3 regions of the Allobosea sp. GW823-FHT02B03 genome follow, and region 1 is predicted to be linked to each of the others. Evidence: riboswitches for the same ligand, from Rfam matches in the RefSeq annotation. Region 1 holds a riboswitch; each other region holds the start of a gene.
What was found. A riboswitch is a leader RNA that binds a small molecule or an ion and turns the genes downstream of it on or off. The one in region 1 is predicted to bind cobalamin.
Positions count from the first base shown of each region.

Region 2: another riboswitch for cobalamin. It lies ahead of AC1REK_RS18845 (ABC transporter substrate-binding protein); the one in region 1 lies ahead of AC1REK_RS25475 (TonB-dependent receptor plug domain-containing protein).
Region 3: another riboswitch for cobalamin. It lies ahead of AC1REK_RS23245 (CbtB domain-containing protein); the one in region 1 lies ahead of AC1REK_RS25475 (TonB-dependent receptor plug domain-containing protein).

Region 1 covers NZ_JBXAJY010000008.1:157,653-167,941, reverse strand. The annotation lists gene AC1REK_RS25495 (DUF6925 family protein) at 1-895, opposite strand, end outside; gene AC1REK_RS25490 (ABC transporter ATP-binding protein) at 892-1,686, opposite strand; gene AC1REK_RS25485 (FecCD family ABC transporter permease) at 1,686-2,711, opposite strand; gene AC1REK_RS25480 (ABC transporter substrate-binding protein) at 2,708-3,598, opposite strand; gene AC1REK_RS25475 (TonB-dependent receptor plug domain-containing protein) at 3,595-5,535, opposite strand; cobalamin riboswitch at 5,661-5,861, opposite strand; gene blh (bifunctional sulfur transferase/dioxygenase Blh) at 5,981-7,279, shown strand; gene bigR (sulfite-sensing transcriptional repressor BigR) at 7,286-7,618, shown strand; gene AC1REK_RS25460 (YeeE/YedE family protein) at 7,615-8,025, shown strand; gene AC1REK_RS25455 (DUF6691 family protein) at 8,022-8,453, shown strand; tRNA gene AC1REK_RS25450 (tRNA-Arg) at 8,677-8,753, shown strand; gene AC1REK_RS25445 (type I secretion system permease/ATPase) at 9,320-10,289, shown strand, end outside.
Region 2 covers NZ_JBXAJY010000005.1:364,163-374,451, forward strand. The annotation lists gene AC1REK_RS18820 (5-methyltetrahydropteroyltriglutamate--homocysteine S-methyltransferase) at 1-501, shown strand, start outside; gene AC1REK_RS18825 (catechol 2,3-dioxygenase) at 498-1,463, shown strand; gene AC1REK_RS18830 (class I SAM-dependent methyltransferase) at 1,494-2,150, opposite strand; gene AC1REK_RS18835 (ABC transporter ATP-binding protein) at 2,147-2,935, opposite strand; gene AC1REK_RS18840 (FecCD family ABC transporter permease) at 2,932-3,969, opposite strand; gene AC1REK_RS18845 (ABC transporter substrate-binding protein) at 3,966-4,991, opposite strand; cobalamin riboswitch at 5,266-5,477, opposite strand; gene AC1REK_RS18850 (LysR family transcriptional regulator) at 5,497-6,405, opposite strand; gene AC1REK_RS18855 (NAD(P)/FAD-dependent oxidoreductase) at 6,565-7,722, shown strand; gene AC1REK_RS18860 (2Fe-2S iron-sulfur cluster-binding protein) at 7,719-7,982, shown strand; gene AC1REK_RS18865 (FAD-dependent oxidoreductase) at 7,975-9,261, shown strand; gene AC1REK_RS18870 (aldehyde dehydrogenase family protein) at 9,266-10,289, shown strand, end outside.
Region 3 covers NZ_JBXAJY010000007.1:88,251-98,539, reverse strand. The annotation lists gene cobN (cobaltochelatase subunit CobN) at 1-1,777, opposite strand, end outside; gene cobW (cobalamin biosynthesis protein CobW) at 1,840-2,889, opposite strand; gene AC1REK_RS23255 (DUF1636 family protein) at 2,886-3,311, opposite strand; gene AC1REK_RS23250 (CbtA family protein) at 3,360-4,115, opposite strand; gene AC1REK_RS23245 (CbtB domain-containing protein) at 4,128-4,301, opposite strand; cobalamin riboswitch at 4,340-4,521, opposite strand; gene cobU (bifunctional adenosylcobinamide kinase/adenosylcobinamide-phosphate guanylyltransferase) at 4,643-5,155, shown strand; gene cobO (cob(I)yrinic acid a,c-diamide adenosyltransferase) at 5,168-5,779, shown strand; gene cbiB (adenosylcobinamide-phosphate synthase CbiB) at 5,776-6,756, opposite strand; gene cobD (threonine-phosphate decarboxylase CobD) at 6,740-7,756, shown strand; gene AC1REK_RS23220 (DMT family transporter) at 7,758-8,711, opposite strand; gene AC1REK_RS23215 (ABC transporter permease) at 8,708-9,505, opposite strand; gene AC1REK_RS23210 (ABC transporter substrate-binding protein) at 9,630-10,289, opposite strand, start outside.

The DNA.
Region 1 (10,289 bases):
GCAGCACCCTGGCGGCGTGCCTGCCGAAGCGATCATCCGGGATCGCGGCCGCATCGGCCGGAGCGCCTGAGGCCATGGCCGCCGCGAGCCGCGACTTCAGGGCGAGCAGCCGGACATCGCCGTATTCGTCGAGCATCGCCTGGAAGGCGTCATGGGCCTGCTGGTCCCAGGGCTGGCGACGGCCGAGCGCGTCCTTGAGCGGATGGGCCGGCACGAGATGGGCGCAGGGCACGAAACCGTCGGGCACCGGCTCGGTCGCCGCATGGGTGCGCCCCGAGCGCAGCAGCTTCGGCAGGACATGGGTGTGCGGGCCTTCGGGGCTTTTGCCATCGGCCGGCGGGATCGGCTGGTAGACTTCGCAGCGGCCGAAGCGCGCCATGAAGACGCGATGCGGCCCGGCCGTGACGATCGCGCCCATGGCGGGATTGCCGGGCTCGAACAGCGAGCGCCCGGCGGCGGAGCGCAACACGCCGATCAGGCTGGGATCGGCGGTTCGGATGCAGATGTCGGCCTGCAGCGTGCCGAGCCCCATGTCGAACAGGATGCCGTCGCGGTCCTGCGGCCGGAGCGCCTCGCTGTCGGGGCCGAGCTCGGTCAGGGCCGTACGGCGGTTCATGGCGCAGGCATCGGCCGGCAGGCAGAGCGCGATGCGGTGGCTCCAGCTCTGGCCGATCGCGGTCTCGGAGGCAAAGAGCCGGACGGCGGAGAGATCGCCGAAACCGACGCCGCCACGCGCCGTGGTCGCGGCGAGCCGGCCGTGCTCGTCGGTCAGCACGAAAGCCTCGTCCGGGTCGCGCTGGAACTCGGCGATCGCGCCGAAGGTACCGAGATTCCATTGCGAGCTCTGCGTCCGCAACTGCTCACGGATGAAGCCGGTGATGTCGCTCTTCGTCATGAGAATGTCTCGTCTTTGCGGGGGATCGCTCGCCAGGGCAGGGCATAGGGCTGGCCGTCATGTTCGCCGCGCGCGACCTCGATGCCGAAGGCCCGGGCGAGATTGGCGTCGCCGAGGACGGAATCGGGGGAGCCGTCCGCGAGCACGCGGCCCTGATCGAGCAGGACGAGACGGTCGCAGAAGCGCCCGGCGAGGCTGAGATCGTGCAGAACGACGACCACGCCGGCGCCGGCATGCGCGGTGCGCCGCAGCAGCGCCATCGCCTCGAGCTGGTGCAGCGGGTCGAGCCCGGCGAGCGGCTCGTCCGCCAGCAGCATCGGGGCTTCGACCGCGAGCGCCCGCGCCAGCAGGACGCGCATGCGCTCGCCGCCCGAGAGGCTGTCGAGCGTGCGCTCGGCGAAGGCGGTGACATCGGCGGCGTCCATGGCGCGCGCGATCGCGGCCCGGTCGGACGGTCCGAGATCGGCGAAGGGGCGGCGATGCGGCAGCCGGCCGAGCGCGACCACGGCGCCTGCGCGCAGCTGCCAGTGCACCGTGCCGCCCTGGGCGAGGAAGGCGATGCGCTGCGCCAGCGTCTGGCGTCCGAGCGCCTTGGCGGTGAGCCCGTCATAGCGCACCGAGCCGGCCTCGGCCGCAAGCAGGTCGGCGAGCACGCGCAGCAAGGTCGTCTTGCCAGCGCCGTTCGGGCCGATCAGGCCGACCATCTCGCCGGCTCGCAAGGTCAGGTCGATGCCGCGCAGCACCGGCTTGCCGCCAAGGCTGACCGCGATGTTCCTGGCTTCGATCTGCATCACGCCGCCCTCCGCATCCGCTGGATCAGGCTGAACAGGAAGGGCGCGCCGATCAGCGCGGTGACCACGCCGAGCTTGAGCTCGGGCCGGATCGGCATCAGCCGCAGGGCGGTGTCGGCGGCGAGCGTCAGGATCGCGCCGCCGAGGCCCGAGACCAACAGCAGCCGGCCGGGCCGGTGCCCGACGAGCGGCCGCAGCAGATGCGGCACGACGAGCCCGACGAAGCCGATCGCCCCGGTGACGGCGACGGAGGCGCCGACCGCGAGCGCGGCGCCGCCGATCAGCCGGGCGCGCAACCAACCGAGATCGAAGCCGAGGCTGCGGGCGGTATCCTCGCCGAGGGTAAGCCCGTCGAGGGCGGTGGCGCTGGAGAGCAGCAGCGCCCAGCCGAGCAGCATCAGGGGCAGCACCAGCCAGACATGGGCTATGCTGCGGTCGGCAAGCGAGCCCATCAGCCAGAAGACGATCTCCAGCGCCGCATAGGGATTCGGCGCGAGGTTGAGCGCGAGCGAGGTCATGGCGCCGGCAAAGCTGTTGATCGCGACGCCGGCGAGGATCAGCGCCATGGTGCCGGCGCCGCGCCCGTTCAGGGCGTAGAGCAGGAGCGTCGCCAGCATGGCGCCGGCAATGCCCCCGAGCGGCAAGGCGAGCAGGAAGGCGCCGGCGAAGCCGGAATAGAACACCACGACCGCGCCGAAGGCGGCTGCGCTGGAAATGCCGAGCAGGCCGGGCTCGGCCAGCGGGTTGCGCAGCACGCCCTGCATCGCGGCGCCCGCCAGGCCGAGGCTGAAGCCGACGAGCGCCCCGAGCAAAGCGCGCGGCAGGCGCAGCTCGACGAGGACCAGCGCCGGCAAGCTGGGGCGGCCGGCCAGCCAATCGGAGAAGGCCGCGCCGAGGTCGAGTTCTGCATAGCCGATGGCGACCGAGAGCGCGGTCATGGCGACGAGCAGGGCGGTCAGCAGCGCGACCAGCAAGCGGTAGCGGCTGCGACTTTCCGCGGCGATGGCCGTGGTGGCGGGGTTCACGGGCCGCTCCTGCGGTTGCGCGGCGCGGCGGCCGCGTCGATCAGCAATTCGATGGCGTCGATGACCGCCGGCCCGGCGCAGGTCCAGAGCCTGGAGGGCAAGGCGACAAGCCGCAGCCGGTCGCCGAGCCTGCCGATCAGGGGATGGTTCAGGACCTCATGGGCGAGCGAGGGCGGGCCACCCTCGGTGGTGTTGAGGATCAGGATGTCGGCCTCGCCGAGTGCGACGGTCTCCAGCGCGATCTGGCCGTAATTGTCGATGCCGAGCTCGGCGGCGAGATTGACGAAGCCCGCCTTGGTCAGGATCTCGTCGACCAGCGAGCCGCGCCCCACGGTGAAGCCGTTCGGCCGCAGGACCAGCGCCTTGGGCCGCTCCTCGCCGATGCGCCGGGCCAACCCGGCAAGCCTTGCGTCGATCTCGCCGATCAGGGCTTCGCCGCGCGCTGGCTCGCCGAGCAGCGCGGCCATTTCGGCGATCTGGGCCTTGACCCCGGCGAGGTCGCGCGGCACGCCGAACTCCTTCACCGGCGCGCCGACGCGCTTCAGCAACGCGACGGTGTTGCGCGTGGTGAAGCTGCCGGCGATGACGAGATCGGGCCGGAAGGCCAGCAACTCCTCGACGAGGCCGTGATTGGCCGGGATCCGGCGGGCCGCCTGCGCCATGTTGGCGTTGCGCGGGTCCTGCGAGAGCCAGGTCACCGAGGCGATCGCGCCGGGGGCGGCGAGGCGCAGGACGAGCTCGTCTGTGCACATGTTGAGCGAGACGATGCGGGACGGCTTGGCCGTAGGCTCGGCGGCGAAGCCTAGGCCCGGCGCGGCCAGCACGGCGTAGGCCAGCAGGAGGGCGGCGCCGCGAAGCACACGCTGCAGGGCCGCCCCCTGTCTCACAGGCTCACCCGCAGGCCGCCGAAGGCGCTGAGGCCGGGGACGAGGAAGCCGACCGGGTTCTCGTAGCGCTTGTCGAACAGGTTATCGACGCGGCCGAAGACGGTGAGCTTCTCGCTCGCCTTATACTCGGCGGCGATGTTGACGATGGCGGCGCCCGGAGCGCGCATCCGCGAGATCGAGAAGTCGCGGTTTCCGTCGACGCGGTCCCCGACATAGATCAGCGTCGCCGAGAGGTTGAGGTTCTCGATCGGCACCCAGTTGGCGGTCAGGCTCGCCTTGTGCCGCGGCCGGCGCAGCAGCTCCTGGTTGGCGGTCTCGTCCTTGGCGAGGGTGAAGGTGTAGTCGGCCCGGATCTTGAATTGCGGGCTCAGCTCGAGTGCGACGAAGCTCTCGACGCCCTTGGTCTGGGCTCGCCCGATATTGGTGTAGGAGGTCCGGGCGGCGTTGGTCAGGATCAGGTTGTCGATGTCGTTGTGGAACCAGGTCGCGCCGATCTGGAGCTTGTTGTCGAGCAGGGGCTGCTCGAATCCGATGTCGTAGCCGCGGCTTTCCTCCGGCTTGAGGTTGGGATTGCCGTAGAAATTATAGGCCGGCCGGGAATCGCTGAAGCGCTGGCTCAGCGTCGGCGCCTTGAAGCCGGTGCCATAGCTCGCCTTCAGCTTGGTCTCCGTGCCCGGGACGATGAAGGTCGGCGCCAGCCGGTAGGTGGTGTGGCCGCCGAAGGCCTCGTCCTCGTCGCGGCGGATGTTCGCGACGGTGAAGAAGCGCTCGCTCCAGCTCGACTGCAATTCGAGAAAGGCGCCGGTATTGCCGTTCGAGGCGGTGAGCGAGCGCGATTCCAGCCGCTCGTTCTCGTATTGCAGCCCCATCACCAGCATCTGGCCCTCCATCAGCTTGAGGTCGCCGCGCCAGTCGTACTTCGTCCGCTCGCCGAGATTGTCGGTCGGCAGGCCGAGAATGCCGGCGGCGTTCGGAGAGCGGTTGGAGCGATCCTGGTTGGTGTAGGCGATGCCGAAGCGATTGACGAAGCGGCCGTCGAACGGGTCGAAGACCAGTTCGCCGCGGGTGAAGGCCTGCTTGTAGCTCTGGCTCGAGCGGTAGGCGTTCGGCACGCTCGGAAAGCCGGAATCGCCGGTCGAGAGTAGGTAGCCATCGGAATAGCGGCCGACCCAGTTGAGGCTCAGCGTGTCGGTGAGCTTGAAGCCGAGGCGGGCGGAGTAGTTCCAGTTGTCATAGGAATTCGGGTTGATGCGGCGCCCGGGCGGAACGAGGTTCGGCGGCGTCACCGGCGTCGAGTCGGACTTCAGATGGGCGATGTTGAAGGCGTAGTTGAAGCGGTCGTCGCCGCCGCTCAGGCCGAAAGCCTGGTTGAAGGTGCCGTAGGAGCCTGCCTCGGCCGAGGCGGTGAGCTTGGGCGGGCCCTCGCCGCGCTTGGTGGTGATCGAGATCACGCCGCCGAGCGCATCGGCGCCATAGAGACCGCTCTGCGGGCCGCGCAGCACCTCGATGCGCTCGATGTCGTTGGTCAGCATCGAGCCGAAATCGAAGGAGCGGTTCGGCGTCGAGGGGTCGTTGGCATCGATGCCGTCGATCAGCACCTTGACGTGGTTCGAGTTGGTGCCGCGCATGAACACCGAGGTCTGGCCGCCGGGGCCGCCGATCTGGACGATGTTGAGGCCCGGCACGGCGGCGAGCACCTGCGGCAGGGTCCGGCGCTGCTCGCGCTGGATCTGACCGGCGGTGATGACGGTGACGGAGCTCGCGACCTCGCGCGCCGGAGTCGGCGTGCCCGTGGCACTGACCACGACCTCGTCGAGCCGAATGGTTTCAGGATCTGCTTGAGCCCTGACGGCAAGGGGATTCAGCGATGTGCCGGCGAGCAGCAGGCAGGCGAGCGGCAAGGGGCCGCGCAGGGCGGTCTGGGGGAAGGGGAGCACGGAAGAAACCTCGGGCGGTCAACGTTGTGGCACGTCACCGCGAACGCGATCTCCCGCCCGCACCCGAAAAAAGGGCAGCGTGCAAGTGAACCAGCGATCGAAACACCCCGTCCGAACGTGTTCGCGTGTGACCACGACTGACGGCAGGTCTCCTGGCTCGCGGGTCAGCGCCTTCTCACCGCCTTCCCAGGGCCGAGGTCCCAGTGGCGTATGGCGAAAAGGCTCGCCGCTTACAGTTGCGGGGGCAGCCGCAGCATGGGGTGGCGCGCCACCCGCACTGCGTTCCCTTTTGATCCCGTGAGGGAACCGTCGCGTTTACGAGTAGGGCGGGAATGAGGCGCCGTCAACGCCGGCCGCGAGGCGCGGGGATGCCCGAGGCGCCTTGCAGCTCATCAATATATATTATATGTAAATGTATATTGAAATCCAAACGACAGGGCCCGCCATGAAAATCGTCGAGATCTCGGAGAAGCTTTCGGTCGCTGGCCAGCCTGCTCTCGCCGATTTCAAGCCCCTCGCGGCGCAGGGCTTCAAGGCGATCGTCAACGACCGTCCCGATGGCGAGGAGCCGGGCCAGCCGGGCTCGGCCGCGGAGAGGCAGGCTGCGGCCGAGGCCGGGATGGCCTACAGCTTCGTGCCGGTGACCGGGGCGACCATTACCCGCTCCGATGTCGCGGCTTTCCAGGCGGCGCTCGCCGCGGCGCCGGGGCCGGTGCTGGCGCATTGCAAGGGCGGCACGCGGGCGCTGACCCTGCATGTGCTGGGCGAGGTTCTGGATGGGCGGATGAACGCCGAAGAGGTTCCGGGTTTCGGCGCGCGCTTCGGCTTCGACCTTGCCGGTGCAAAAGCCTGGCTCGACCGCGAGAGCGGCCGCAGCCCGCAGGTCAAGGGCTTCTACGAGCCGCGCAGCGGTAGCGTCCAGTACGTCGTCACCGACCCTGCGACCGCGTGCTGCGCCATTATCGACCCCGTGCTCGACTTCGACGAGAAGTCCGGCGCGACCGCGACCGCCAGCGCCGATGCCATCCTCGCCTATGTCGAGAAGCAGGGCCTCACGGTCGAGTGGATTCTCGACACGCACCCACATGCCGACCATTTCTCCGCCGCCGCCTATCTGAAGGCGAAGACCGGCGCGCCGACGGCGATCGGCGCCGAGGTCGTCGCGGTGCAGCGTCTCTGGAAGGATTTCTACAACTGGCCGGATTTCCCGGCCGACGCCTCGCAATGGGACAGGGTTTTTGCCGGGGGCGAGCGCTTCAAGCTGGGATCGCTCGACGTCAGCGTGCTGTTCTCGCCGGGCCACACCCTGGCCTCGGTCAGCTATCTGATCGGCGATGCCGCGTTCATCCATGACACGCTGTTCATGCCGGATTCCGGCACGGCGCGGGCGGATTTTCCCGGCGGCAGCGCGAGGGCGCTCTGGGCCTCGATCGAGGCCATCCTCGCCTTGCCCGACGAGATGCGGCTGTTCACCGGCCATGATTACCGCCCGGGCGGCCGGGCGGCGCGCTGGGAGAGCACGGTCGGCGAGCAGAAGCGGGCGAACCCGCATGTCGCCGGCCAGGACGAAGCGTCCTTCGTCGCGCTGCGCCAGGCGCGCGACAGGACGCTGCCGATGCCGAAGCTGATTCTCCACGCCCTTCAGGTGAACATCAATGGCGGCCGGCTGCCGGAACCGGAGGGCAATGGCCGGCGCTATCTCAAGATCCCGCTCGATGCGCTGCCGGGCGCGGTCTGGGGCTGAGACGCGATGACGATGCAAGCCGAACAGCCGAACACCAGGGCCGAGCTCGCGGCCAGGGCCGAGGAGGTCGCCGAGCTTTTGCGCACCCTCGCCAACCGCAACCGGCTGATGCTGGTCTGCACCCTGGTCGAAGGCGAATACGCGGTCGGCCAGCTCGAGGAGATGCTCGGCATCCGCCAGCCGACGCTGTCGCAGCAGCTGACCGTGCTGCGCGAGGCGGGACTGGTCGAGACGCGCCGCGACGCCAAGCAGGTCTTCTACCGGCTGACCGCCGCAAAGGCAGCGCGGCTGGTCGAGGCCCTGCACGAGATTTTCTGCAATGAGGAGATGCCGGCATGACGGCCTATTGGTCATCGCTCGCAGGCGGCATGCTGATCGGCCTCTCGGCCGTCATGCTCCTGCTCCTGAACGGCCGCGTCGCCGGGATCAGCGGCATTCTCGGGCGGCTTGCGCTCGGCACGCAGGCAGCGACCAATGCCGCCTTCGTCGCCGGGCTCCTGCTCGGGCCGCCGCTCTACCGGCTCGCCGCCGGGCAATGGCCGCCAGTGACGATCACCGCCTCGCTGCCGGTGATCGCGCTGGCCGGGCTCCTGGTCGGCTTCGGGACGAGGATGGGCTCGGGCTGCACGAGCGGCCACGGCATTATCGGCCTCGCCCGATTCTCGCCGCGCTCGGCCGTCGCGGTCGTGGTCTTCCTGTTCGCGGGTATAGCCACCGTCACCCTGATGAGGCTCGTCGCGGCATGAACCGATTCGCACAGGTCGTCACAGCCCTCGCGGCGGGCACCGTCTTCGGGCTTGGCCTCGCCATGTCGGGCATGCTCGACCCTGCCCGGGTGCGCGGCTTCCTCGACATCTTCGGGGCCTGGGATCCGAGCCTCGCTTTCGTGCTCGGCGGCGCGGTCACGGTCGCCCTCGCCGGCATGGCCGTGCTGAAGCGCCTGCGGCGCCCCGCCTTCGACGAGGGCTTCCATCTGCCGGCGACATCGCCCATCGATCGACGGCTTCTGCTGGGTTCGGCGATCTTCGGGATCGGCTGGGGCATGGCCGGCTTCTGCCCCGGGCCGGCACTGGCCTCGCTCTCGCTCGGGCTCGCCCCGGTCGTGCTCTTCGTCATAGCCATGCTCGCCGGCATGACGCTGCATGACCGCGTCTGGCTGCGCGGGCCGGGCTGAGAAGAAGGGCCAGCGCCGATCCCGCAATTTGGCTTCGGCCGGCTACGCACCCGCTGGCACCGCTTTGGCCGGTCGATGGGCGGACTAGCCAGAGAGCTCCCGGCGCCGCCGAAAATCAATCGGCAAAGAAAGTCGCGAGAATGGGGTTGCCAAGCGCGGCCCGACTCGCTAATTCGACATCCGTCAGCCGAACGCGGCTTCTGCCGCTCCGTTCCGTTGCCACGCGCCCGTAGCTCAGCTGGATAGAGCATCAGACTACGAATCTGAGGGTCAGAGGTTCGAATCCTTTCGGGCGCGCCATTTCATCTAAAAATTCAACTACTTGTAGAGCTTTCAACTGAAAGCCTTACCTAGGCATCGCGCTGGGTAGCTGCGCTAGGACATTCCTGCGGCTGCGGATTCATCCGGCGCGATTACCGCGTCCCCGCACCGCCCGCCATGGCTGGGTGAGCAGCCAACGCAGCGATCGATCCCACCACCGGCGCGAGCACCCGGAGGCTGATCGACGTCAACGGTGCAACCAGGGCGTCAAACCGGGATTATCACGCCTCGGTCTGGATTCGGGCGCCGATGGCGGGGCACGTAATCGGCAGCCGGTACGGCGGGTTACTTCTTCTGCGACATTGATGGCGCCGATGCCGGGGCGCTTTACTGGGCTGAGACCGCAGGTGCGGCAACAGCAGCGCGATGCATCGTCATGCCGTTGCCGACGGTCTCGGAGATACGCATGTCCACGAGCCGCCGGAGGGGCGGTGATGGCGCTCCGGCTGCGTCGGCGGGAATCCGCTGCGATGGCGGGAGCCAAATGAGGCACTACGGCTTCGCTGTTGTGCCTGTCTTCGTCGAGAGTGCTTGGAGTGCCCTTGATGACGCATCCAGCTTCTCCCGCGCCGGGGCTCTCGGTCGTGGCGGCCGCCCTGTCCTCCTGCCGCGACGCCCTTGCGACGGTCGGGGTGTTTTCCGGCTGCATCAATCTCCTGATGCTGTCGGGCTCCTTCTATATGCTCCAGCTCTATGACCGGGTCCTGACCTCGCGCAGCGTGCCGACCCTGATCGGCCTCTCCCTGCTGCTGCTCGCCGCCTATGCCCTGCAGGGCGTCCTCGACGCGATCCGGGTCAGGATGCTCTCGCGGATCGGCGCCCGCTTCGACGAGCAGGTCTCGCCATCCGCCTTTGCGGCGGCACAGCGCATGCCTCTGCTCGGCTGCCGGCCGGAGCAGGCGCTGCAGCCGATCCGCGATCTCGACCAGGTCCGTGCCTTCCTCGCCTCGCTGGGGCCGACGGCCCTGTTCGACATGCCGTGGATGCCGCTCTTCTTTGCCGGTTGCTTTCTGCTGCATCCCTGGCTCGGCTGGCTCGCCGTTGCCGGGGGCGCCGTCATCCTCGGGCTGACGGCGCTGGCGGAGCGCAGGAGCAGGCTGACCGCCGCAGCGCAGCAGGCCAGCGGCCTGGGCCGGCAGATGATCGCCGAGGCGAGCCGACGCAATGCCGAGGCCCTCGCCGCGATGGGCATGGGGGCCGCCTTCGAGCGCCGATGGCGGGAGGTCAGCCGGCGCCATATCGGCGATTGGCTCGCGGGAGCGGACGCGATCGGCGGGCTCGGCGCCTTCGCGAAAATCTTCCGCATGATCCTGCAATCGGCCGTGCTCGGCCTCGGCGCCTATCTCGCGATCCGCGGCGAGATCTCGGGCGGAGCGATGATCGCCGCCTCGATCCTGACCGCGCGCGCTTTGGCCCCGATCGAGATCGCGGTCGCGCACTGGAAGGGCTTCGTTGGGGCGCGCGAGGGTCTGAGGCGCCTCAGGCAGATGCTGGATGCTCCCGCTCTCGCCATGC
Region 2 (10,289 bases), on a different contig from region 1:
AAGATGCTGGCCGAGCGCGGCGACGATCCGGACAAGCTGATCTTCGTCTATCGCGACGTGCTCAACGCCGCGCTCAAGGCAAAGCCGGCCGACATGCAGATCACCACCCACACCTGCCGCGGCAATTTCAAGTCGACCTTCATCGCTTCTGGCGGCTACGAGCCGGTGGCGGACATGGTCTTCAACCAGATCGATGTCGACGGCTATTTCATGGAGTGGGACGATGACCGGTCCGGCGGCTTCGAGCCGCTGCGTTTCCTGCCGAAGGGCGACAAGCAGGTCGTGCTCGGCCTCGTCACCTCCAAGTTCGGGGAGATCGAGAGCAAGGACAATCTCAAGCGCCGGATCGAGGAAGCGTCGAAATACGCGCCTCTGGAGCAGCTCTGTTTGTCGCCGCAATGCGGTTTCGCCTCGACCGAGGAGGGCAATGTCCTCGCCGAGGACGAGCAATGGGCAAAACTCTCGCGCATCCTCGAAGTCGCCAAGGAGGTCTGGGGATGAGCAGCGAACCCTGCTTCGACATCGCCCATCTCGCGCATGTCGAGCTTCTCACCGACAAGCCGGCCGAGAGCCTCGATTTCTTCGTCAATGTCTACGGGCTGACCGAGAGCGGGCGCGAGGGCGACAGCGTCTTCCTGCGCGCCTGGGACGATTACGAGTTCCATACGCTCAAGCTGACGGCGGCGAAGACCACCGGCATTGGCCATGTCGCCTACCGGGCGACCAGCGAGCAGGCGCTGCAGCGCCGTGTCGCGGCGATCGAGGCGATGGGTTGCGGCATCGGCTGGGTCGATGGCGATCTCGGCCATGGCCGGGCCTATCGCTTCCGCGATCCCGACGACCACGTCTTCGAGATCTATTTCGACACCAACAAATATGTCGCCCCACCGCATGAGCGCCCGGCGCTTAAGAACCAGCCGCAGCGCAATCACGGCCGCGGCTGCGCAGTCCGCCGGCTCGACCATCTCAACCTGCTTGCCCGCGACGTCGCGGCGATCCGCGACTTCCTGCCGAAGGCGCTGGGCAGCCGCGTCACCGAGCAGATCGTGCTCGATTCCGGCGAGGTCGGCGGCTGCTGGTTCACCGTCAACAACAAGAGCTATGACATCGCCTATACCCGCGACCACACCGGCAGCCTGGGACGCTTCCACCACGTCACCTATGCCGTCGACCAGCGCGAGCATGTGCTGGAAGCCGCCGACATCTTCCTCGAGAACGGCGTCTACATCGAGACTGGCCCGCACAAGCACGCAGTGCAGCAGACCTTCTTCCTCTATGTCTACGAACCCGCCGGCAATCGCGTCGAGATCGCCAATGCCGGCGCGCGCCTGATCCTCGATCCGGACTGGCAGACCGTCACCTGGACGGAGGAGGAGCGGAAGAAGGGCCAGGCCTGGGGACTGAAGACCATCGAGAGCTTCCACACCCATGGCACGCCGCCGGTTCCGGCAGCGGGCCACTGAGGGAAAGGGCGGCGCTCCCCGGTGCGGCCTTCAGGGCCGCATCGCAGACAGCACGAACATCGGCACGTCGCCGGGATAGGGCGGAGCCGGGAAGAGATGTTGCCAGGAGGTGGCCGGGCCGAAGCCGGCCTCGTCCAGCATCTGCCGCGCCTTGTCCTCGGTCAGCCCGTCATGCAGCGGCAGGCGGGCGGCAATGTCGGCCGGATAGGTCGAGCGGTATTGCGGCGCGACCGACCAGAGCCCGTCCGAGATCACGACCCGTCCGCCCGGGCGCAGGATGTCGCGAGCCTTGCGCAGCGCCGCCATCGGCTGCTCCAGCGTCCACAGCACATTGCGCAGCGTTACGATATCGGCCGAGCCCGGCGCGATCGCCGCGTCCTGCAGCGTCTCGGCGATGAAGTCGACGGCAAGGCCCTGAGCCTCCGCGGCGGCCCGCGCCACGGCGAGCATGCCCTCCGCACCGTCATAGGCACGCACGCGATGGCCGAGCGAGGCCGCGACCAGCGCGCAGGCGCCCGTGCCGGTGCCGAGATCGACGACGTCGAGCGGCTGCTTTGCGGCGAAGGCTGCTTCCAGGACCTCCTGCCAGAGCGCGGCCTGGGCGACATGCGAGGCGACGCCGTCGAATTTCGGTGCGCGCGCGGTCCAGTAGCCGGTCACGGCATGCTGTACGTCGGAAGCGGTCATGGCGCGGCCTCTCCATAGCAGTCGGGGTCGACGAGGTATTCGATATGGCGCCGGCCGGAAGCGGTGGCGCCGATCCTGACCGCGACGCCGAAGACCCGCCGGATCGTCTCCTCGGTCAGCACGGTCTCGGGCGTGCCGGAGGCGACCAGCCGGCCTTCGTGCAGCAGCGCGATCTCGTCGCAGAACAGCGCCGCGAGGTTGAGATCGTGCAGGGCGACGATGCAGGTCACGCCGAGCCGGCGGACCAGCGTCAGGATCGAGAGCTGGTGCTGGATGTCGAGATGGTTGGTGGGCTCGTCGAGGATGAGCTCGCTCGGCGTCTGCGCCAAAGCCCGCGCGATATGCACGCGCTGGCGCTCGCCACCCGAGAGCGTGTGCCAGAGCTGGTCGTGCCGTTCGTTCATGCCGACCCGCGTCAGTGCCGCATCGACCGCCTGCTCGTCGGCCGCGCTCCAGGAGGCGAGGGCGCCGCGATGCGGGGTGCGGCCGAGGCGGACGACGTCGCAGACGCAGAGCTGGATCTCGGTCGTCGCCTGCTGCTCGACGAAGGCGAGGCGGCGGGCGAGCTCGCGCCGCGACACCTGCCCGATATCGCGGCCATCGAGCTCGACCACGCCGGACGAGACATTGCGCAGCCGGCAGAGCAGCCGCAGCAGGCTCGACTTGCCGGAGCCGTTGGGCCCGATCAGGCCGAGGATCTTGCCGGGCGCGGCTTCGAGCGTCACGCCGCCGACGATCATCCGCCCGGATGTGCCCCAGGAAACGTCGCGTGCCGACAGCGTCATGCCGGCCGCCTGGCGCGATAGAGGATGATGGCGAAGGCGGGCGCGCCGACCAGGGCGGTGACGACGCCGATCGGCAGGATCTGCTGCGGCACCAGGATGCGCGAGAGGATATCGGCGAGGATCATGAAGATCGCGCCGATCACGAGGCAGACTGGCAGCAGGCGGGCATGGCCGGGGCCGACCAGGAAACGGGCGGCATGCGGGATGACGAGGCCGACGAAGCCGATCGTGCCGACGATGCTGACCATGGTCGCGGTCATCACCGCGGTCACCGCGAAGAGGATGATGCGCACGCGCGTCACCGCGACGCCGAGCGAGGCGGCGGCGTCCGCCCCGAAGGCGAAGGCGTCGAGCGCCTTGGCGTGCAGCATGCAGATCGCGAAGCCGGCGAGTGCGACCGGCGTCGCGACGAAGACGTCCGGCCAGCGCACGCCGCCGAAATTGCCGAGCAGCCAGAACATCACGCCGCGCGCCTGCTCGGCGCTGGCGAGCGTCGTGACGATCGTCGCCGTGGCGGCGTTGAAGAGCTGCGAGCCGGCGACCCCGGCGAGGATGACGCGGTCGCTCGCCCCGCCGGCGCCGGCGGCCAGCAGCGCGACGATCAGCAGCGCCGCGACCGAGCCGAGAAAGGCGCCGCCGGAGACGGTCAGCACCGCTCCGCCGAAGCCGAGGATCATCACTGCCACAGCGCCCGTCGAGGCGCCGGCCGAGATGCCGAGGATATAGGGCTCGGCCAGCGGGTTGCGCAGCAGCGCCTGCAGGATCGCGCCCGACAGCGCCAGCGCGCCGCCGCACAGCCCGGCCAGCAGCGCCCGGCTCAGCCGGTAGTCGAAGATCACGCCCTGCTGGATCGCGCTGACCGGATAGCCGAGATCGAACAGCCCGTTGCCAAGCGCCTGGAAGGCGGTCCCCAACGGAATCCGCATCTCGCCGATAGTTACGGCGAGCGCGATGGCGAAGACCAGCGCGGCGAGCGCTGCGAACGCGATGCCGATCCGCGCCGGCCAGTTCGGCTGGACGGGGTAGTGGCTCACCGCGCCAGGCCGAAGCGCTCGATGCCGCGTGCCAGCGCCTCGATGCCGTCGACGGTGTCGAGCCCGGCGCGCGTCGCGCCGACATCCATCACCACGATCCTGTCCTGCTTGACGGCATCGAGCTTGCTCGCCACCGGGTCGGTCTTGAGGAAGTTGAGCTTGAGATCGATATCGTCGGCGGGAAAGCGCCGGCGGTCCATCTTGACGACGACGATCACGGCGGGGTTCGCGGCGGCGATGCTCTCCCAGCCGACCAGCGGCCATTCCTCATTGGTGGTGATGACGTTGCGGGCCCCGAGCTTCGACAGGATATAGGCCGGCACGCCGTTCTTGCCGGCGATGAAGGCATCGCCCTTGATGTCCTTGCTGGAGAACCAGACGGCGACAGGCACGTCCCGCGCCTTCATCCCGGCAACCGACTGCACCGCCTTCTCCTCGCGTGCCTTCAGCTCGGCGATCAGGGCCTCGGCGCGGTCGGACACGTCGAAGATTGCGCCGAATTCGCGGATGTTCTGGTAGACCAGCTCCATCGAGAACATCTTGGTCCGCACGCCGTCGCCGGGGCCGGAATTGTCCTTGCCGACGCAGTCGGTCGGGGAAACGTAGGTCGGTACCTTGACCTTGGCGAACTGGTCGCGCTTCCCGACGATGCCGTTCGGCCCGATATGCCATTCGAACATCGCGGTGACGAGGTCGGGCTCCTGGGCGACGACCGCCTCGAAGCTGGGATCATTGTCGGCGAGCCGCTTCACCTTGGCGTTCACCGCCTCATAAGGCTTGGCGACCGGGCTGAACCAGACGGCGGTGCCGACGACGCGGTCGCCCAGGCCGAGCGCGTAGAGGATCTCGGTCTGCGTCTGGCCGACGGCGACCACGCGCTTCGGCGCCTGGTTGAAGGTGATGGTCTCCCTGCAGTTCTCCAGCGCCAGCGGATACTGCGTCGGCGCGGCCTGCGCGCCGGAAGCGAGGCACAGGCCGGCAGCCAGGGCCAGCGGGAGAGAGAAACGCTGGACCATGTGCATGAAACCCTTCGAAGGCGGGAGAGAACGGCCAGCGCCGAGGCATGAGCCAAGCCGGCGCGACTTGAACTGATATGTAATGTTATAACAAAACTGATAGAGGGCTGCGCCGCGACCTGTCAAGCTGGTGCGAGTAAAGGCGCCGGCGGCGCTCGTAGAGATGGGCATCTGGATTCATCGCTCCCCGAGATGAAGGCGGGAAGCAGGCGATTGCGACGGAGCGGCGGGATCCTCGTCCCGCGCTTGTCCGCAACCCTCCGGAGCACCCCGCCCGAAAGACCTTCCGATGATCAGGGCAGGTCTCCTGGCTCGCGGGTCGATGCTGGCTCCGCCCGGCCTTCCCGGCACCGGAGCGCCAGTGGACGATGGGTGGAGAGCTCGCCGCTTACAGTTGCGGGGGCAGCCTCGGCCTCGGCGCTGCGCGCCTCACCGAATTCCCTCTTAGCTCCAGGGCGTGACGCCTGGAGAACCATGATCGGGCCAGACCATAGATCGGCGCGAAGCGGCGTCAAGCGGCCGGGATCTGCGGGCCGGACGCCGTCTGCATCAGGTTGCCGCAGAGCTGGCGAAGCGTCACGACATAAGGGTTGCGGGCGAGGAAGCTCGCTTCGCCGAAATAGATCGGGATCTCCGGCAACTCGGCGATCTCGAGTCCGGCGATGCTGGTCTCGCTGCCATCGAGGCACCAGGCGGGAATGATCGCGAAGCCGATCCCGGCCTCGACGCAGCGCTTCACGCTCGAGCTGCCGGAGGTCGAGATCGCGATCTCCATCTCCGACCCGTCGGGGCGCAGATAGTCGATGGCGAGGTTGCGCAGCAGCTGGCCGGGCTCATAGGTCACGAAGGGGCGCCCCTGCGCCCATTCCCGAATCTCGCCCGGTGCCGGCGCCGCGCCCCAGGCGGTGGGGAAGACCAGTGCCGGCCGATAGGTGCAGACCAGATGCTGCGGCACGTTGGGGTCACCGAAATAGCGTTCGGTGATGCACAGATCGAGGCTGCCATCCTTGATCATCTCGGGCAGGGAGGTGTCGCGCTCATAGGCGAGGATTTCGACCTGTGGGAAGAGTTCCCGGAACCGGGCCAGGATCGGCGGCAGCAGATAGTAGAAGATCGCCTGCGGCAGGCCGATGCGCAGCACCGGCCGCTCCTTGTCGAGCGTGCGGTCGAGCCTCGCCAGGACCGTGTCGAGCTCCGGCAGCAGGAGCTTGTAGAGGCTGCGCCCGCGCGGCGTCAGCGTCACCGTCTTGGCGCCCTGCTCTGAGAGGACGAGGCGCTCCTCCAGCACCTGTTCGAGCCGGCGGACATGGTTGGCGGCGGACTGGTAGCTCATCCCCAGCTTGCGGGCCGCGGCCGAATAGGAGCCGTCGCGCGCGACGATGAAGAAGGTCTGGATCAGCGTCAGATTGGCTTCGCGCATGGCTCGTTCCGCGGCGGGGAGCCCCACTCATATCCATAGGCGGCGGCCTTCCGCCACTTTCAAACAATGGCGCAAGTCGGGGCGGATCATTTGGATCGACCCGAAAGGCGAAGCGACCGAGGGTCGCGCATCGCTTTTCAGGACGCCCCGTCGCCTCGCATGGCCCGCTCTCCTTCCCTCCATGTCGCCGTGATCGGCGCCGGAATCGTCGGCGCCGCCGCCGCGCATTTCCTGGCGGCGGCCGGGGCGCGGGTCACGCTGCTCGATGCCTCCGGTCCGGCGGCCGGCGCGACCGGCGCTTCAGACGGCGCGGTCTCGGTCGCGAGCAAGAAGCCCGGGCCGATGATGGACCTCGCCCGCCATGCTCGCGCCTTCTATGGAAGCTGCGAGGCGGATGGATTGCTGCGCGGTCTGTTCCATCGCCGCTCGACCTTCCTGGTCGCCCGTACGCCGCTCGAAGCTGATCTCGTCGCCGAGCACGGCGCCGATCTTGCCGCCGCCGGCGAGCGCGTGCTCGATGTCGACCGGCCGACGCTGCTGGCGCGCATTCCGGGCCTCGGCGACGGCGTCTGCTTCGCCCTCGAAATCCCCGATGACGGCCACGCGCTCGGTTACGAGATCACCCAGCGCCTGCTGCAGCGGAGCAGCGTCGCGGTTCGGCGCAATGCGCCCGTCTCCGAAATCGTCATGCGGGGTGGGCAGGCCGTCGGGGTCGCGATCCGCGGCGAGCTTCTGGCGGCCGACGCCGTCCTCGTCGCCGCCGGGATCGGCTCGGTCGGCCTGCTCGGTCTCGGCGATGTCCTGATCCCGCGGAAGGGCCAGATGGTCGTGACCGACCGCGCCGCCGCCGGCCGGCCAGCGATCGACGGCCATCTGATGGCGGCCTCCTATCTAGCCGCCAAGCGCGGCATAGTCCGTGATAACGCCCATATCGGCCTCGTCATCGATCCCTTGGTCACTGGCCAGTTCCTGATCGGCGGCAGCCGCGAGGACCACCGCGCCGACCAGACGACCGACGCCGTGACGATCTCGGCGATCCTGCGGGATGCGCTCGATCTCTATCCGCCGCTTCGCGAGCGCCGCGTGCTGCGGACCTTTGCCGGTGTCCGCACCGCTTCGCGCGACGGCCTGCCGATCATCGGCCCGCATCCGCATCTCGGCGGCGTCACGGTCGCCACCGGCTTCGAGGGCGACGGCATCTGCCTCGGCCCGTTCATGGGCGCCAGCGCTGCCCGGATGATCCTCGGCCAGGCGCCGGGCGTCGATCTTTCCCTGCTCTCGCCCCAGCGCTTCGCCGCCGTCGAGGCCCTGGCATGAACCCCTGCTTCTATTGGATCGACCGCCCGGTTTCCTTCCGTCCGGGCGAGAGCATCGCCGCGGCGCTGCTGCGCGCCGGCATCGCCGATCTCGGCCCCGAGGGCGGAGCCGTGCGTGGCCGCGTGTTCTGTGGCATTGGCGCCTGCCAGGCCTGCGTCGTCGCGATTGCGGGCGAGGGGCCCGTCGAAGCCTGCCTGACGCCGGCGCGTTCCGGAATGCGCCTTGCCCCCCAGCCCGGCATCGGACTGCACCATGACTGAGCTACCGGTCCTTGTCGTCGGCGGCGGGCCTGCGGGCGTCGCTGCGGCCGTGACCCTGGCGGAAGCCGGTCTGCGGGTGCTGCTGATAGAGCAGCGCGACCGGCTCGGCGGCGCCATCCATCGTCAGCCGGCTCCCGGTGCGCCGGAGATCTGGAGGGGGCCGGCTCGGCACCAGCGCAACTGGGCGGAACTGGCTTCGCGCCTCGACCGGGCGGCGGGGCAGATCGAGCTGCGGACCTCGACCGTCTTCCTCGGCGTCGATGGCGCGGGGCGCTTCCTCTTCGAGGATCGCAGGGTGGGTCAGGTCTTTGCGCGCCGCGTCCGGGCAGCGATCGTCGCGGTGGGGGCGGTCGAGAGGATCCACCCGTTCGAGGGGTGGGAGCTGCCGGGCGTAATGAGCGCGGGCGGCGCCCAGGTCCTGCTCAAGGAAACCGGCCGGCCGCCGGAAGGTCCGATCGTCGTTGCCGGCAGTGGCCCGCTGCTGCTCGCCGTCGCTGCCCAGCTCGCCCGCGCCGGCAACCCGCCGCTCGCCGTGCTGGAGCGCGGAAGGCCATGGCAGAAGCCGAAAGCTCTGGCCGGCCTGATGACGGCCGGGCCGCAGCTCGCCGAAGCGGCCGCCTATGCCGCCGCGCTCGCCTTGAAGCGCGTGCCCTATCGCAGTGGCAGCGAGGTGCTGGGCGTCAGCGAGACGGGGCAGGGGCTCGCGATCCGGGTCCGCTCGGGCTCCGCCGAGAGCCTGCTGCAGGCTCGCCATCTGCTGATCCATGACGGGCTGGAGCCGAACCGCGCCGGCATCCCCCAGCCGGCTCCCGGGGCAGAGATTCCCGTGCTGCTTGCCGGCGACGGGCGCGAGATTCTCGGTGCCGATGCGGCAATCCTCGACGGCCAGCGCGCCGCGTCGGCGATCCTCGCGGGCTTGGGGCGCACGGCATCCGCCGCATCGCTCGAAGCGGATCTGAGCAAGGCGCGGAACTTCCAGCTCGCGCTCGCCGAGGCTCTGTCCAGCAAAGCGACGCCGCCGACGCCCGAAACCATGCTCTGCCGCTGCGAGGGGCGACGCTATGCCGATTTCGCCGCGCTGCCGGCCGACGCCTCGGCCCGGGAGATCCGGCTGATGGGTCGCTTCGGGCTCGGTGCCTGCCAGGGGCGCTTCTGCCGCCCGATGCTCGATGAACTGCGTGGCGAGGCACTGCCCTCGGCTTCGCCGCCGCGTTGGCCGCTGCGGCCGGTTTCTCTCGCCGCCCTCGCCAATTTCTCGATTGATCAAACGGAGACCTAGAGCCGTGAATGGCACTCTCGCAAAATCGTTCAGAAGCAGCGCCCGGCCGACGATCGACGTCTTCAACCCCTTCTCCGGTGTGAGCGTCGGCAAGGTCGAGACCGCCGACGAGGTCGCGGTCGCCGATGCGCTGCGTGCGGCCCGCAAGGCCTGGCGTGCCTTCCGCTTCAGCACGCCGGCAGAGCGCAAGGGCCTGCTTCATCGCCTCGCCGAGCTGCTCGCCGAGGATGCCGAAGGGATGGCGCAGATCATCTGTGCCGAGGTCGGCAAGACGATCACCGAGGCGCGCAACGAGGTCCGCCGCGCCCAGAACACGCTGCGCCTCAGCGGCGATGCGATCACCGTCCTGCACGGCGAGGTGCTGCCGACCGCGATCGTGGCGGGCGCCCCGAGCAAGTTCGCCGCGATCACCTACGAGCCGGCCGGCGTTGTCGGGGCGATCACGCCGTTCAACTACCCGCTCAATCTGCTCTGCCACAAGCTCGGCCCGGCGATCGCCGCCGGCAACGCCGTCGTCGCCAAGCCCTCGCCCAAGGCGCCGCTCGCGGCGGAGCGGCTCGGCGAGCTCGCGATCAAGGCGGGCTTCCCGCAAGGGCTGTTCAGCGTCGTCCATGGCGGGGCAGAGGTCGCCGCCATGATCGCCAGCGGCGATATCGACCTGCTGAGCTTCACCGGCGGGCCGGCGGCCGGTCTCGCGCTCAAGAACGCCTCCGGCCTCGTGCGCTGTCTGATGGAGCTCGGCGGCAACGACCCGCTGATCGTGATGCCCGATGCCGATCTCGACCGCGCCGCGCAGACCGCGATCGGGCACCGCTTCGAGATCGCCGGCCAGAGCTGCGCCGCCGTGAAGCGGCTCTATCTGCACGAAGAGATCCGGGACACGATGATCACGCGCATCGCGGCGCTGATCGAGGACGTCCGCACCGGCGACCCCGCCGACGAGGCTACCGTGATGGGCACCGTTATCGACGAGCCCGCGGCGGCGGAGGTCGAGCGTCGGGTCAAGCTCGCCGTCGCGCAGGGGGCGA
Region 3 (10,289 bases), on a different contig from region 1:
GGCCCGGCGGCGCGTCGGGATCGTGATAGCGCGCCTTGCGGTCGGGCGTCGCGTCGCGGGCCGGCTGCAGGGCGATGGCGAGCTTGCCGAAACGGACGATCCGGAAACGGAAGGCCTCGCCGTCGCAGGCTGCATCGGCTTCTGGCCGACCATGGCTGGCGAGAAGAGCGTCGCGGGCGGTCGCCGGAATGGTGGAGAGCCAGGCGCGATAGGCGGCGAGCGGGACGGTGAAGTCGGCGGAACCCTCGGTGAGTGCGGACATCATGTCTGCACTGACCCTTCCACCTTCTGCGCGGTCGTCCCGGACGAAGCGAAGCGGAGATCCGGGACCCCTGCCTGGACCTTTGGCGGAGGGGCTCAGGCATGGATCCCGGGTCTCCCTGCGGTCGCCCGGGACGACGGCGTCGAGGGGAGATGGACCGATATCATAGCCCGCTTCGCCCAGCAGTTCCCGGATCGCCAGTGCGCTCGCAGGCGTATCGAGCCCGACAGCGAACCCGGCGCGGCCGCCGCGTGCGGGATAGTCGGACATCACCAGCGCGATTTGGCGCTCGCTGTGCGGCTTGCGGCCGAGCGCGACCCAGTTCGCCGCGAGATCGGCGAGCGCCGCGATGCCGTCGGCATCAGGTGCGAGCCGCCGCAATGTCAGGCCGGTCGCTGGATCGGCGATCTCCTGCTTGAAGGCAACGGGGATCGCGCCAAGCCTGCCGTCGAACTCCGGCAGCGCCGCCTGCATGGCTAGGTCGGCGGCGGAAAGTCCGCGCGGCGAGGCTTCCCAGGCATCGCGGAGGCTGCCGACCGGGACGGCCTGCAATATCGGGCAATCGGCGGCGTCGAGCACGAAGCCCTCGCCCTCGCGCGCCGAGAAGGCGGTGGTGGTGACGATCAGGGCCGGCTTGCGTGCAGCGATCAGCCCGGCGAGCCCGGCTGCGACGGCCTCGTCCTTGAGACTGGTCAGGGCGAGCGGAAGCGGGGCGAGGCCGCGTGCGGCGAGAGCCGTGGAGATCGCCTCGACCATCGCCGTGTCGCCGGCGGCGACGCCGGAACGGTAGACGAGGATGGGGACCAGCGGGGCGTCGGCCGGCAGCGTGGCGAGCGCGTCACGCCAGGGTTTGGGCGTGGCGTTGGGGCCCAGGGCAAAGAGCGTGGGGAGGGCGATTGGAGCAAGGTCGCGCGGGCCCTCATCCCCCTGCCGGGACCTTCTCCCCCAAGGGGAGAAGGGGGCTGCCAGTGCCGCTTCGTCCTTCTCCCCTCGGGGAAGAAGGTGGCCCGGCGAAGCCGGGTCGGATGAGGGCAGCGCGGCGAGATAGCCATCGATCCGCCCCAGCAGCCGCCGCATGTTCTCGGAGCCGCCGCCGGCATGGAAATAGCCGAGCAGCGCTGCTGCGAGCGCCGGCGGCACCGTGCCATGGTCGGCCAGCCGTTCATCCTCCCGGTCGTCGCCGGGCAGCACGGCGAGCGCCACGCCGTTCTGCCGGCAGGCGGCGCCGACCTGCTCGATGCCGTAGCGCCAGCTGTCGAGCCCGCCAAGGCAGCGCAGCAGCACGAAGCGCGAGCGGCTCAGCGTCTTTTCGATCAGCATGTCGATCGAGAGCGGATGCTTGAAGCGCCGCAGGGGCACGAGGCGGATGGCGAGGCCGCTATCGGCAGCGGCCGCCACCGCCGAAAGATCGCTGTCGCTGAAGGAGAGGACGATGATGTCTCCCGGCGGCAAGGCGAGGTCGACGGCGTCCTCACCGTCGTCGAGCCTCACCTCGCTGGTCGGAAGCAGATGCATCGCATCACTTTCTGAACACGCTGGCCGGAAGGCTCAAGGAAGCCTGCCGGCCAGCGTCGATATCAGCCCTTGAGGGCGGCTTCCACGGCCTGCCGGTCGAAACCCTTGAGGCCGATCACGACGAGCCTGCCGTCACGGGCCTCGTCAGCCTCCCAGGCGCGGTCGTAATGGTGACCGATGCGCCGGCCGACACCTTGCACCACGAGCCGCATCCGCTTGCCCGGGACGGCGGCGAAACCCTTCAGGCGCAGCACGCCTTCGGCCTCGGCGGCCTTGGCGAGGCGGGCGACCAGTTCCTCCGGCGAGGTGGCCTCGGCCAGCGGCAGGGCGACGCTGTCGAAATCGTCATGGTCGTGGTCCGCGCCCTCGCCATGATGCGAGGGGCGCGCTGCGAGATCGGCTTCTGCAGCGGCGCCCAGCCCGATGATCAGGGCCGGCTCGACCTTGCCATGGGCGGTCTCGACCACCTTGATCGCCTTGGGCAGATGCTCGGCGATCTCGGCCTTGACGCGCTCGCGCCCTTCCGCATCGACGAGGTCGCTCTTGTTGAGCAGGATCAGGTCGGCGCAAAGGATCTGGTCCTCGAAGACCTCCTCCAGCGGGTTGTCGTGGTCGACTGACTGGTCCTGAGCCGCCTGCGCCTTCAGGGCTTCGGGATCGTCGGCGAACTGACCCTCGGCGACGGCCGGCCCGTCGACCACGGCGATCACGCCATCGACGGTGACGCGTGAGCGGATCGCCGGCCAATTGAAGGCCTGGACCAGCGGCTTCGGCAGGGCGAGGCCCGAGGTCTCGATCAGGATGTGCTGCGGCGGGTTCGGCCGGTCGAGCAGCTTCTCCAGCGCCGGCACGAAGTCATCGGCGACGGTGCAGCAGATGCAGCCATTCGGCAGTTCGACGATGTCCTCCTCCGAGCAGCCCTCGATGCCGCAGCCGGCGATGAAGGAGCCGTCGAAGCCGAGATCGCCGAATTCGTTGACGAGCACGGCGAGGCGCTTGCCGCCGGCATTCTCGAGGAGGTGGCGGACGAGGGTGGTCTTCCCGGCGCCGAGGAAGCCGGTGATGATCGTGCACGGCACCTTGCCGAGCGCGGGGTTCTGCGGAGCGTTCATTCGTTTGATCCTTGCTGGCGCGGCAGAGGAGGCACGCGCGCGACCACGCCCTTGCGGAACGAGGCGGGTCTTTCCTTCCAGGGAACGATACCGTTGGCGCTGGCGGCAAAGCTCTCCGCCGCGCCGGCGATCTCGTCGAGATGGCTGTCGGTGTCGAGGTCACCGATCAGATAGGTCCATTTGCCATCGGCGGCGAGCGCGATGGTGCAGGGCCGCTTGCAGACGGCGAGGCATTCGACCGGGACGACGGCGATGCCGCTGCTGGCCATGCGTTCGCCGAGCGCCGCCGCGAGAGCGATGCCCGGCTGGTCGAAGCCATCAGGCAGATCCGCGCGCTGGCGCCGGCAGACGGTGCAGACATGGATGGTGCAGCCCGGCTCCTGCCGGGCGACGGTCGCGAGGGCGAGATCGCCTTCGAGCATGAGAGTACTTCCTTGGGCTGGCGCGGCCGTTTCCGGCCGCGCGAGGCGTCAGGCCGCCGCGGTGGCGGCGCTGCGGCGCGTGGCCCAGGGCCAAAGCACGCCGACGGCGAAGCCGGTGGCGAGCCAGAGCGCGGCCTGGATGGCGAGCGAGAGCGCCGCGAAATGCGCCGCGATCTCGGCCGGGACCTTGCTCTCCGGCGCGACCGGATGCGGCGCACCGATCAGATGCGGCAGCAGCAAGGCGAGCACGGCGAGCGCCCTTGCCCAGGAGGCTTCGACCCGCAGGAAGACGAAGAGCGCGCCGGCGGTGACGGCGGCGGTCATCAGCCACCAGAGCTGCCGGTGCTGCAATTCGGCCGCGGCGGCGCCAGGCAGTTCCGGCGCGAGCCCCATCGCCGGGGCGAGCCCGAAGGCGAGGAAGCCGCAGACGGCCCAGGCCAGCGCCCGACGTTCATCGATCCGCTCATTGGCCGCGATCATGCCGGCGAGCAGCAGGGCGGCGAAGCCGATCGCGGTGCCGATCGTCACCAGGCTGGTGAAGGCGGTGCGCTGGAAGCCGTCCTGCGGCTTCCATTCATGCTCGCCGGTATGCTCGGCACCGGCGGCCGGATTGTTGTGCGCGAGGTGGATGCGGGCTTCGCCGTTGAAGGCGGCGAGCGTCGGTGCAGGCTGCGCGCGCAGCGCTGCCTCATAGGTTTCCGCCTTGAGGATCAGCGGCGTCGTGGTGACGTGCTGGAGCGCCGAGATCAGCAGCCCAGCCAGAAGCCCGGCCAGAAGACTGACCGTGAGAACACGAGTGACCATGATGCTTCCCCGTCAGTGGCAGGGGAAGGCGAGGCCGTGGCGGGCGTCATGCGCCGCGTTGTGGACATTCGCGGAGGCCGCGAAGCCGACGGTGTAGACCAGCACGAAGCCGAGGATCAGTGCGGCAGCGACGGCTTTCGCGCGTTCGGAGACGCTGGCCTGGCTGGAGACGGTAGCCGTATTCATCTTGGTTCACTTCCTGGCCACCCCACCGGCAGCCTGTTGGACGACATCGAAAGACGGCAGGTCTCCTGGCTCGCGGCTTGATGTCCTGCTCCGCCTTCCCGGGGAAACCCAGTGGCCGATGGCGCAGGACGCGCCGCTTACAGTTGCGGGGGCAGCCGCGGTATCGCACCGCGTTCCCTTTTCACCTCGTCGCCGAGGCACCGTCCGCAGGATCATTAGCCATCCGGCGGGCGCTGTGCAATGCAGTGCCGTCATTCTCGGTCGCAGCGAAGCGGAGAGCCGGGAATCTCCTGAACGAGATGCGCGGGCCTGCGCCCGAGCCTGACGCGGAGACCGCAGGCATGACCCTTCCCTCGCTCACCCTCGTCCTCGGCGGCGCCCGCTCCGGCAAGAGCCGGCATGCCGAGACGCTGATCGAGGCCCTGCCGGCGCCCTGGGTCTACATCGCCACCGCCCAGGCCTATGACGACGAGATGCGCGCGCGGATCGCCGAGCACCGCGCCCGACGCTCGCAGGACTGGCGGACGGTCGACGCGCCGATGGCGTTGCCCGAGGCGTTGCGTGCGGTACCGTCGGGGCAGCCCGTGCTGGTCGACTGCCTGACGCTCTGGCTGACCAATCTCATCCTGGCCGAGCGCGACATCGCCATCGCGACCGGCGAACTCATGGCGGCCTGCCGCGAGGCGCAGGGCCCGATCGTGCTGGTCTCGAACGAGGTCGGCCTCGGCATCGTGCCGGAGAATGCGCTCGCCCGCCGCTTCCGCGACGAGGCGGGGCGCCTGCACCAGCGGCTTGCGAGTCAGGCGGAACGCGTGGTCTTCATGGTCGCCGGTCTGCCCATGCAGGTGAAGTAGCAGAGAAAAGCCATGACGATCGATGACGCCGAAGCCGCCCGTCACAAGGCGAAGATGGAAAAGCGCAAAGCGGTCCAGGATGCCGAGGTCGCCGGCAAGACGCTCGAAAAGGGCCTGCTGATCGTCAACACCGGCCCCGGCAAGGGCAAGTCGACCGCCGCCTTCGGCCTGATCCTGCGGGCGCTCGGCCATGGCTGGCGGATCGGCGTCGTCCAGTTCATCAAGGGCGCCTGGTCGACCGGCGAGCGCAAGGCGCTGGACGCCTTCGGCGATCAGGTCTCCTGGCATTCGATGGGCGAAGGCTTCACCTGGGAGACGCAGGACAAGGCGCGCGACATCGCGGCGGCGACAAGAGCTTTTGAGAAAGCGAAAGAGCTGATGGCCGACGAGGGCATCAGGCTTCTGGTGCTGGACGAGCTCAACATCGCCTTGCGCTACGACTATCTGCCACTCGCCGAGGTCGTCGCCGCGCTGCAGGCCCGCCGGCCCGATCTCCACATCGTCGTCACCGGCCGCAACGCCAAGCCGGAGCTGATCGAGGCCGCCGATCTCGTCACCGAGATGACGCTGGTGAAGCACCACTTCGCCGCCGGGGTGAAGGCGCAGGAAGGGATCGAGTTCTAGAGGACGATGGCGGCAAGGCTTCCAAGCCCCGCCAGCCCCCAGAGCAGCAGACAGGCTTTCCGGTAGAGTACGAGCGCCCTTCTGATGTCCGCTGCCGTCGCCTCGGCCCGGCCGTCGCCCATCCAGCCATCATCGACCCTGACGGCGCCATAGACGCGCGGCCCGGCGAGCCGAAGCCCGAGCGCTCCGGCCATCGCCGCCTCCGGCCAGCCGGCATTGGGCGAGCGGTGGCGCCTCGCATCGCGGCGCACGGCGCGCCAGGCGGCGGAAGCATCGGCCTGCCGGTCGAGCGCCGCGGCGCCGATCAGCAGCAGCGCGGTCAGTCGCGAGGCCGGCAGGTTGACGAGATCGTCGAGCCGCGCCGCCGCCCAGCCGAAGGCGAAGTATCGCGGCGATTTGTGACCGATCATCGAATCTGCGGTGTTGATCGCCTTGTAGAGCGCCGCACCCGGCAACCCGCCGACACCGAGCCAGAAGGCCGGTGCGACGATGCCATCGGAGAAATTCTCGGACAGGCTCTCGATCGCGGCCCGCGCCACGCCGGCCTCGTCGAGGCTTTCCGGATCCCGCCCGACGATCATTGAAACCGCCTTGCGCCCGCCCGGCAGTCCGCCGTTTTCGAGACCTTCGGCGACGGCGGCGACATGTTCGTAGAGGCTGCGCTGCGCCAGCAATGTCGAGGCCAGCAAAGCGAGCGGCAGCAGCGCAAAGGCTCCGGCCAGGCGGCAGAGCCAGACCAGGACAAGGCTCGCCGCCAGCGTCGCGCAGAGCAGGATGGCGAGCGCGACGATGCCGGCGAGGCGCCTTGCGGCGAAGGCGGCGCTCTCGCGGTTCAGTCCTCGGTTCAGCGATGCGATCAGCGCCCCGATCCAGGTGACGGGATGGCCGATCCATGCGTACAAGCGCGCCGGATAGCCGAGCGCCGCTTCGATCAGCAGGGCGGCGAGGAGCAGCGGCAAGGTGTCGGGGAAGATCATGGCGGACGGGGCTGGGGCGGGAGAGGCGATCTGGCATGGCGGCGATCTCGCCACGGCCAAGGCGCTGTTTCCCAATGCGCCGGAGCCCTGGATCGATCTCTCGACCGGTATCAATCCTTTCCCCTATCCGCTTCCGGCGCTGCCGTTAAGCCTGTGGCAGCGCCTGCCCGGCGCGCGCGAAGAGGCGGCGCTGTTGGCGGCCGCGCGCAGCGCCTATCGCGTCCGGCCGGAAAGTGGCGTGGTCGCGGCCCCCGGCACGCAGATCCTGATCGAGCTCTTGCCGCGCCTCGCGCCGCAGGCGCGCGTCGCCGTGCTCGGGCCGACCTATGGCGAGCACGCGCTGGCCTGGCGCAAGGCCGGCTGCGAGGTCCGCGAGATCGCCGATCTCGCCGAGGCCGGCGGGGCCAATGTCGTGGTCGTGGTCAATCCCAACAATCCCGATGGCCGCGCCCTCGGCCTTGCGGCGCTGACGGCCCTGGCAGCGGAGCTTGCGGCCCGTGGCGGCCTGCTGGTGATCGACGAGGCCTTCGCTGATTTCCAGCCGGGAATCAGCCTGGTGCCGGCCTTGCCGGAGGGCGCTCTTGTGCTGCGTTCCTTCGGCAAGGCCTACGGGCTGGCGGGCCTGCGGCTCGGCTTCGCGATCGGCGAGGCGAGGCATGTCGAGGCGCTGCGCGGCATGCTCGGCCCCTGGGCTGTGGCGGGACCCGCACTCGAAATCGGCGCGCAGGCGCTCGCCGATGCCGGCTGGCTCGCGGCGCAGGAGCGGGAGCGGGGCGATGATGCGCGCCGGCTCGACGCTTTGCTCGCCAGGCGTGGTCGCGTCGTCGGTGGCACGGCGCTCTATCGCCTGCTCGAGACGCCCGATGCGCCGCAGCTCTTCGCGCGGCTCGGGCGCGCCGGCATCTATGTCAGGCGCTTTCAGTCCGATCCGTCGCGCCTGCGCTTCGGCTTGCCGGGCGACGAGGCGGGATGGGTGCGGCTGGCTGAGGTGCTCGCCTGATTCAGGCCGATTTTGCCGCGGGCGGGCGCGTCACGATCAGGATGCCGACGACGACGAGCGCGAAGCCGAGGGCGTGATAGAGCGCGAGCCTCTCGCCGAGGAAGAGCGTCGCGAGAATGGCGCTGAAGATCGGCAGGAGATGCATGAACATGCCGGTCCGGCCGGGGCCGAGCACCGCGACCGAGCGGTTCCAGAAGATATAGGCCAGGATCGAGGGGAAGATCGCGAGATAGAGGATCGTTCCGGCGCTGGCCGCGTCGAGCGTGAAGCCGCCGAGGTTCCGATACTCCCAGGCGACGAGCGGCAGGTGGAACAGGACGCCAAAGCCGACGGTGATGCCGAGCAGCGCCATCGGCTCGAGCCCGAGCGGCCGCCAGCGGATCAGCACTGTGTAGAGCGCCCAGAAGCTCATCCCGCCGAGCACGAGCAGGTCGCCGGGATTGGGCGAGAAGCTGCGCAGCGCCGCAAGATCGCCGCGGGCGATCACCACGGCCGCGCCTGCGAGCGAGACCGCGATGCCGAGAATCTGCCGGGGCGCCAGCCTTTGCTTCAGGATCAGGAAGGCGAGCAGGAAGGTCGCGATCGGCAGGAGCGAGTTGACCAGCGCGGCGTTGACCACGGTGGTGTGATGCAGCGCCGCGTAGACGAAGCAGTTGAAGGCGGTGACGCCGATCGCGCCGAGCAGAGCGAGGAAAGGCAGGTTCGCCCGGATGCGCGGCCATTGCGCCCGGATCGCCGGCAGGCAGAAGGGCAGCAGGATCGCGAGCGCCACCGCCCAGCGCCAGAACGACATCTGGAAGGGCGGGATCGCATCCCGCATCGCCCGGGCGAACAGGAAATTGCCGGAAAAGAACAGCGGCGGCAGCGCCGCCAGCCACCAGGCCGAGGCCGGGATCGCCGGGCTCCCGGCAGGGATGGTCTTGGCAGCGCCAGTCTTGGCAGGTGTCGTGGTCAAGCCTTCACCGTCCGCAGCTCCGTATAGCGGCCGAGCCAGACATTGATGCCGACGGCCAGCATGAAGACGATCAGCAGCAGTGCGTACATCTTCGGCATGTTGAAGGTCGCATAGGTCTGGATCACGGCATAGCCGAGTCCCTGATTGGCGAGCTTGGTCTCGGCCAGCAGGGTGCCGATGATGGCGACGCCGAGGCCGATCCTGATGCCGTTGATCACCGGCGCCCGCATCGCCGGCAGGTAAATCTTCGAGACCATCTGCAGCGAGGTCAGGCGGAAGCTGAGGCCGACGCGGATCAGCACCTTGTCGATCTCGCGCATGCCGCCGGCGACGCTGATGGCGACCGGAAAGAAGCAGGAGAGCGCCCCCATCGCCACCTTCGAGCCGGGCCCGACGCCGAACCACATGATCAGGATCGGGAAGAAGATGATCTTCGGGGTCGGCCCGAGATAGTGCAGGAAGGGCTCATAGGCCTGCGCCAGGAAGCGGCTGCGCCCGAGCGCCATGCCGGTCAGGATGCCGGCCCCTCCGCCGATCAGGGTCGCCAGCGCGACCTCGCCGGCGGTGACGCCGAGATCGGCATAGAAGCGCCGGTCGAGCAGGATCAGCCCGAGCTCGCGCAGAATGCGGACCAGCGAGGGCACCACGTCCTTGTAGAGCAGTCCCGACTGCGCCATCGCCTCCCAGAGCAGCAGCACGGTGCCGATGATGACGAGGCGCGTCATCAGCACGGCGCGCGCTTCGCTGTTGGCAACGCCCGAGGGCGAGATTGGCGTCGTGGCCGTCATCGACATGGGGCGCCCAACCTCCACTCTTCCTGCCGTCGGATCGGTTCGATCGACATTGCCGTCATTCCGGCGCTGCGCTGCTTCGCAGCGGCCGGAATGACGCGGAAGGCTTGCTGCCGCAGATGCATACTCAGCGCGGCGGGATCTGGATCAGCTCGGAAAGCTGTTCCTTGGTCAGCGGCTGCGCGGTGTATTTCAGCGTCACCGCGTCCGGCACGATCGTCTCCAGGCCGACGATCTTGTCGGGGTCGATCGCCGTCTTCGGGAAGAACTCGTCGCGGGTGCGCTTGGCGATCGCTTCGGGGATGCCGACGAAATCGGCATAGTGCTTCAGCGCCGCCGGGTCGGAATACATGGCGTCGACGGTCTCGCGATACGCCTTCATGAAGCGCTCGAGCACCGGCTTCTTGGCCTGCATCGTCGCGGTGTTGGTGACGAGCAGGCGAACCGTCTGGCTCTTGAAGGCCTGTGTGTCGTTGCCGGTCGCGATGACGCGGATCTCGCCCTTGTCGAGCTGCTGCAGGCCGAAGGGCGGCGCCGACCAGCCGACATCGATCTGGCCGGACATCACCTGCGTCAGCGTCGCCGCCGGGCCGCCGGTCGCGGTCGGGCGCGGCTTGATGTTGTTTTCCTTGATGTAGGCGTTGACCACGCCATGGGTCGAGGAGCCGTTGGTCGAATAGGCGACGGTCTTGCCCTCGAAATCCTTCAGCGTCTTGATCGGCGAATCCGCCTTCACATACCAGAACAGGTCCTGGCCGCCGGTGGTCTCCGCCCCGATGATCCGGAT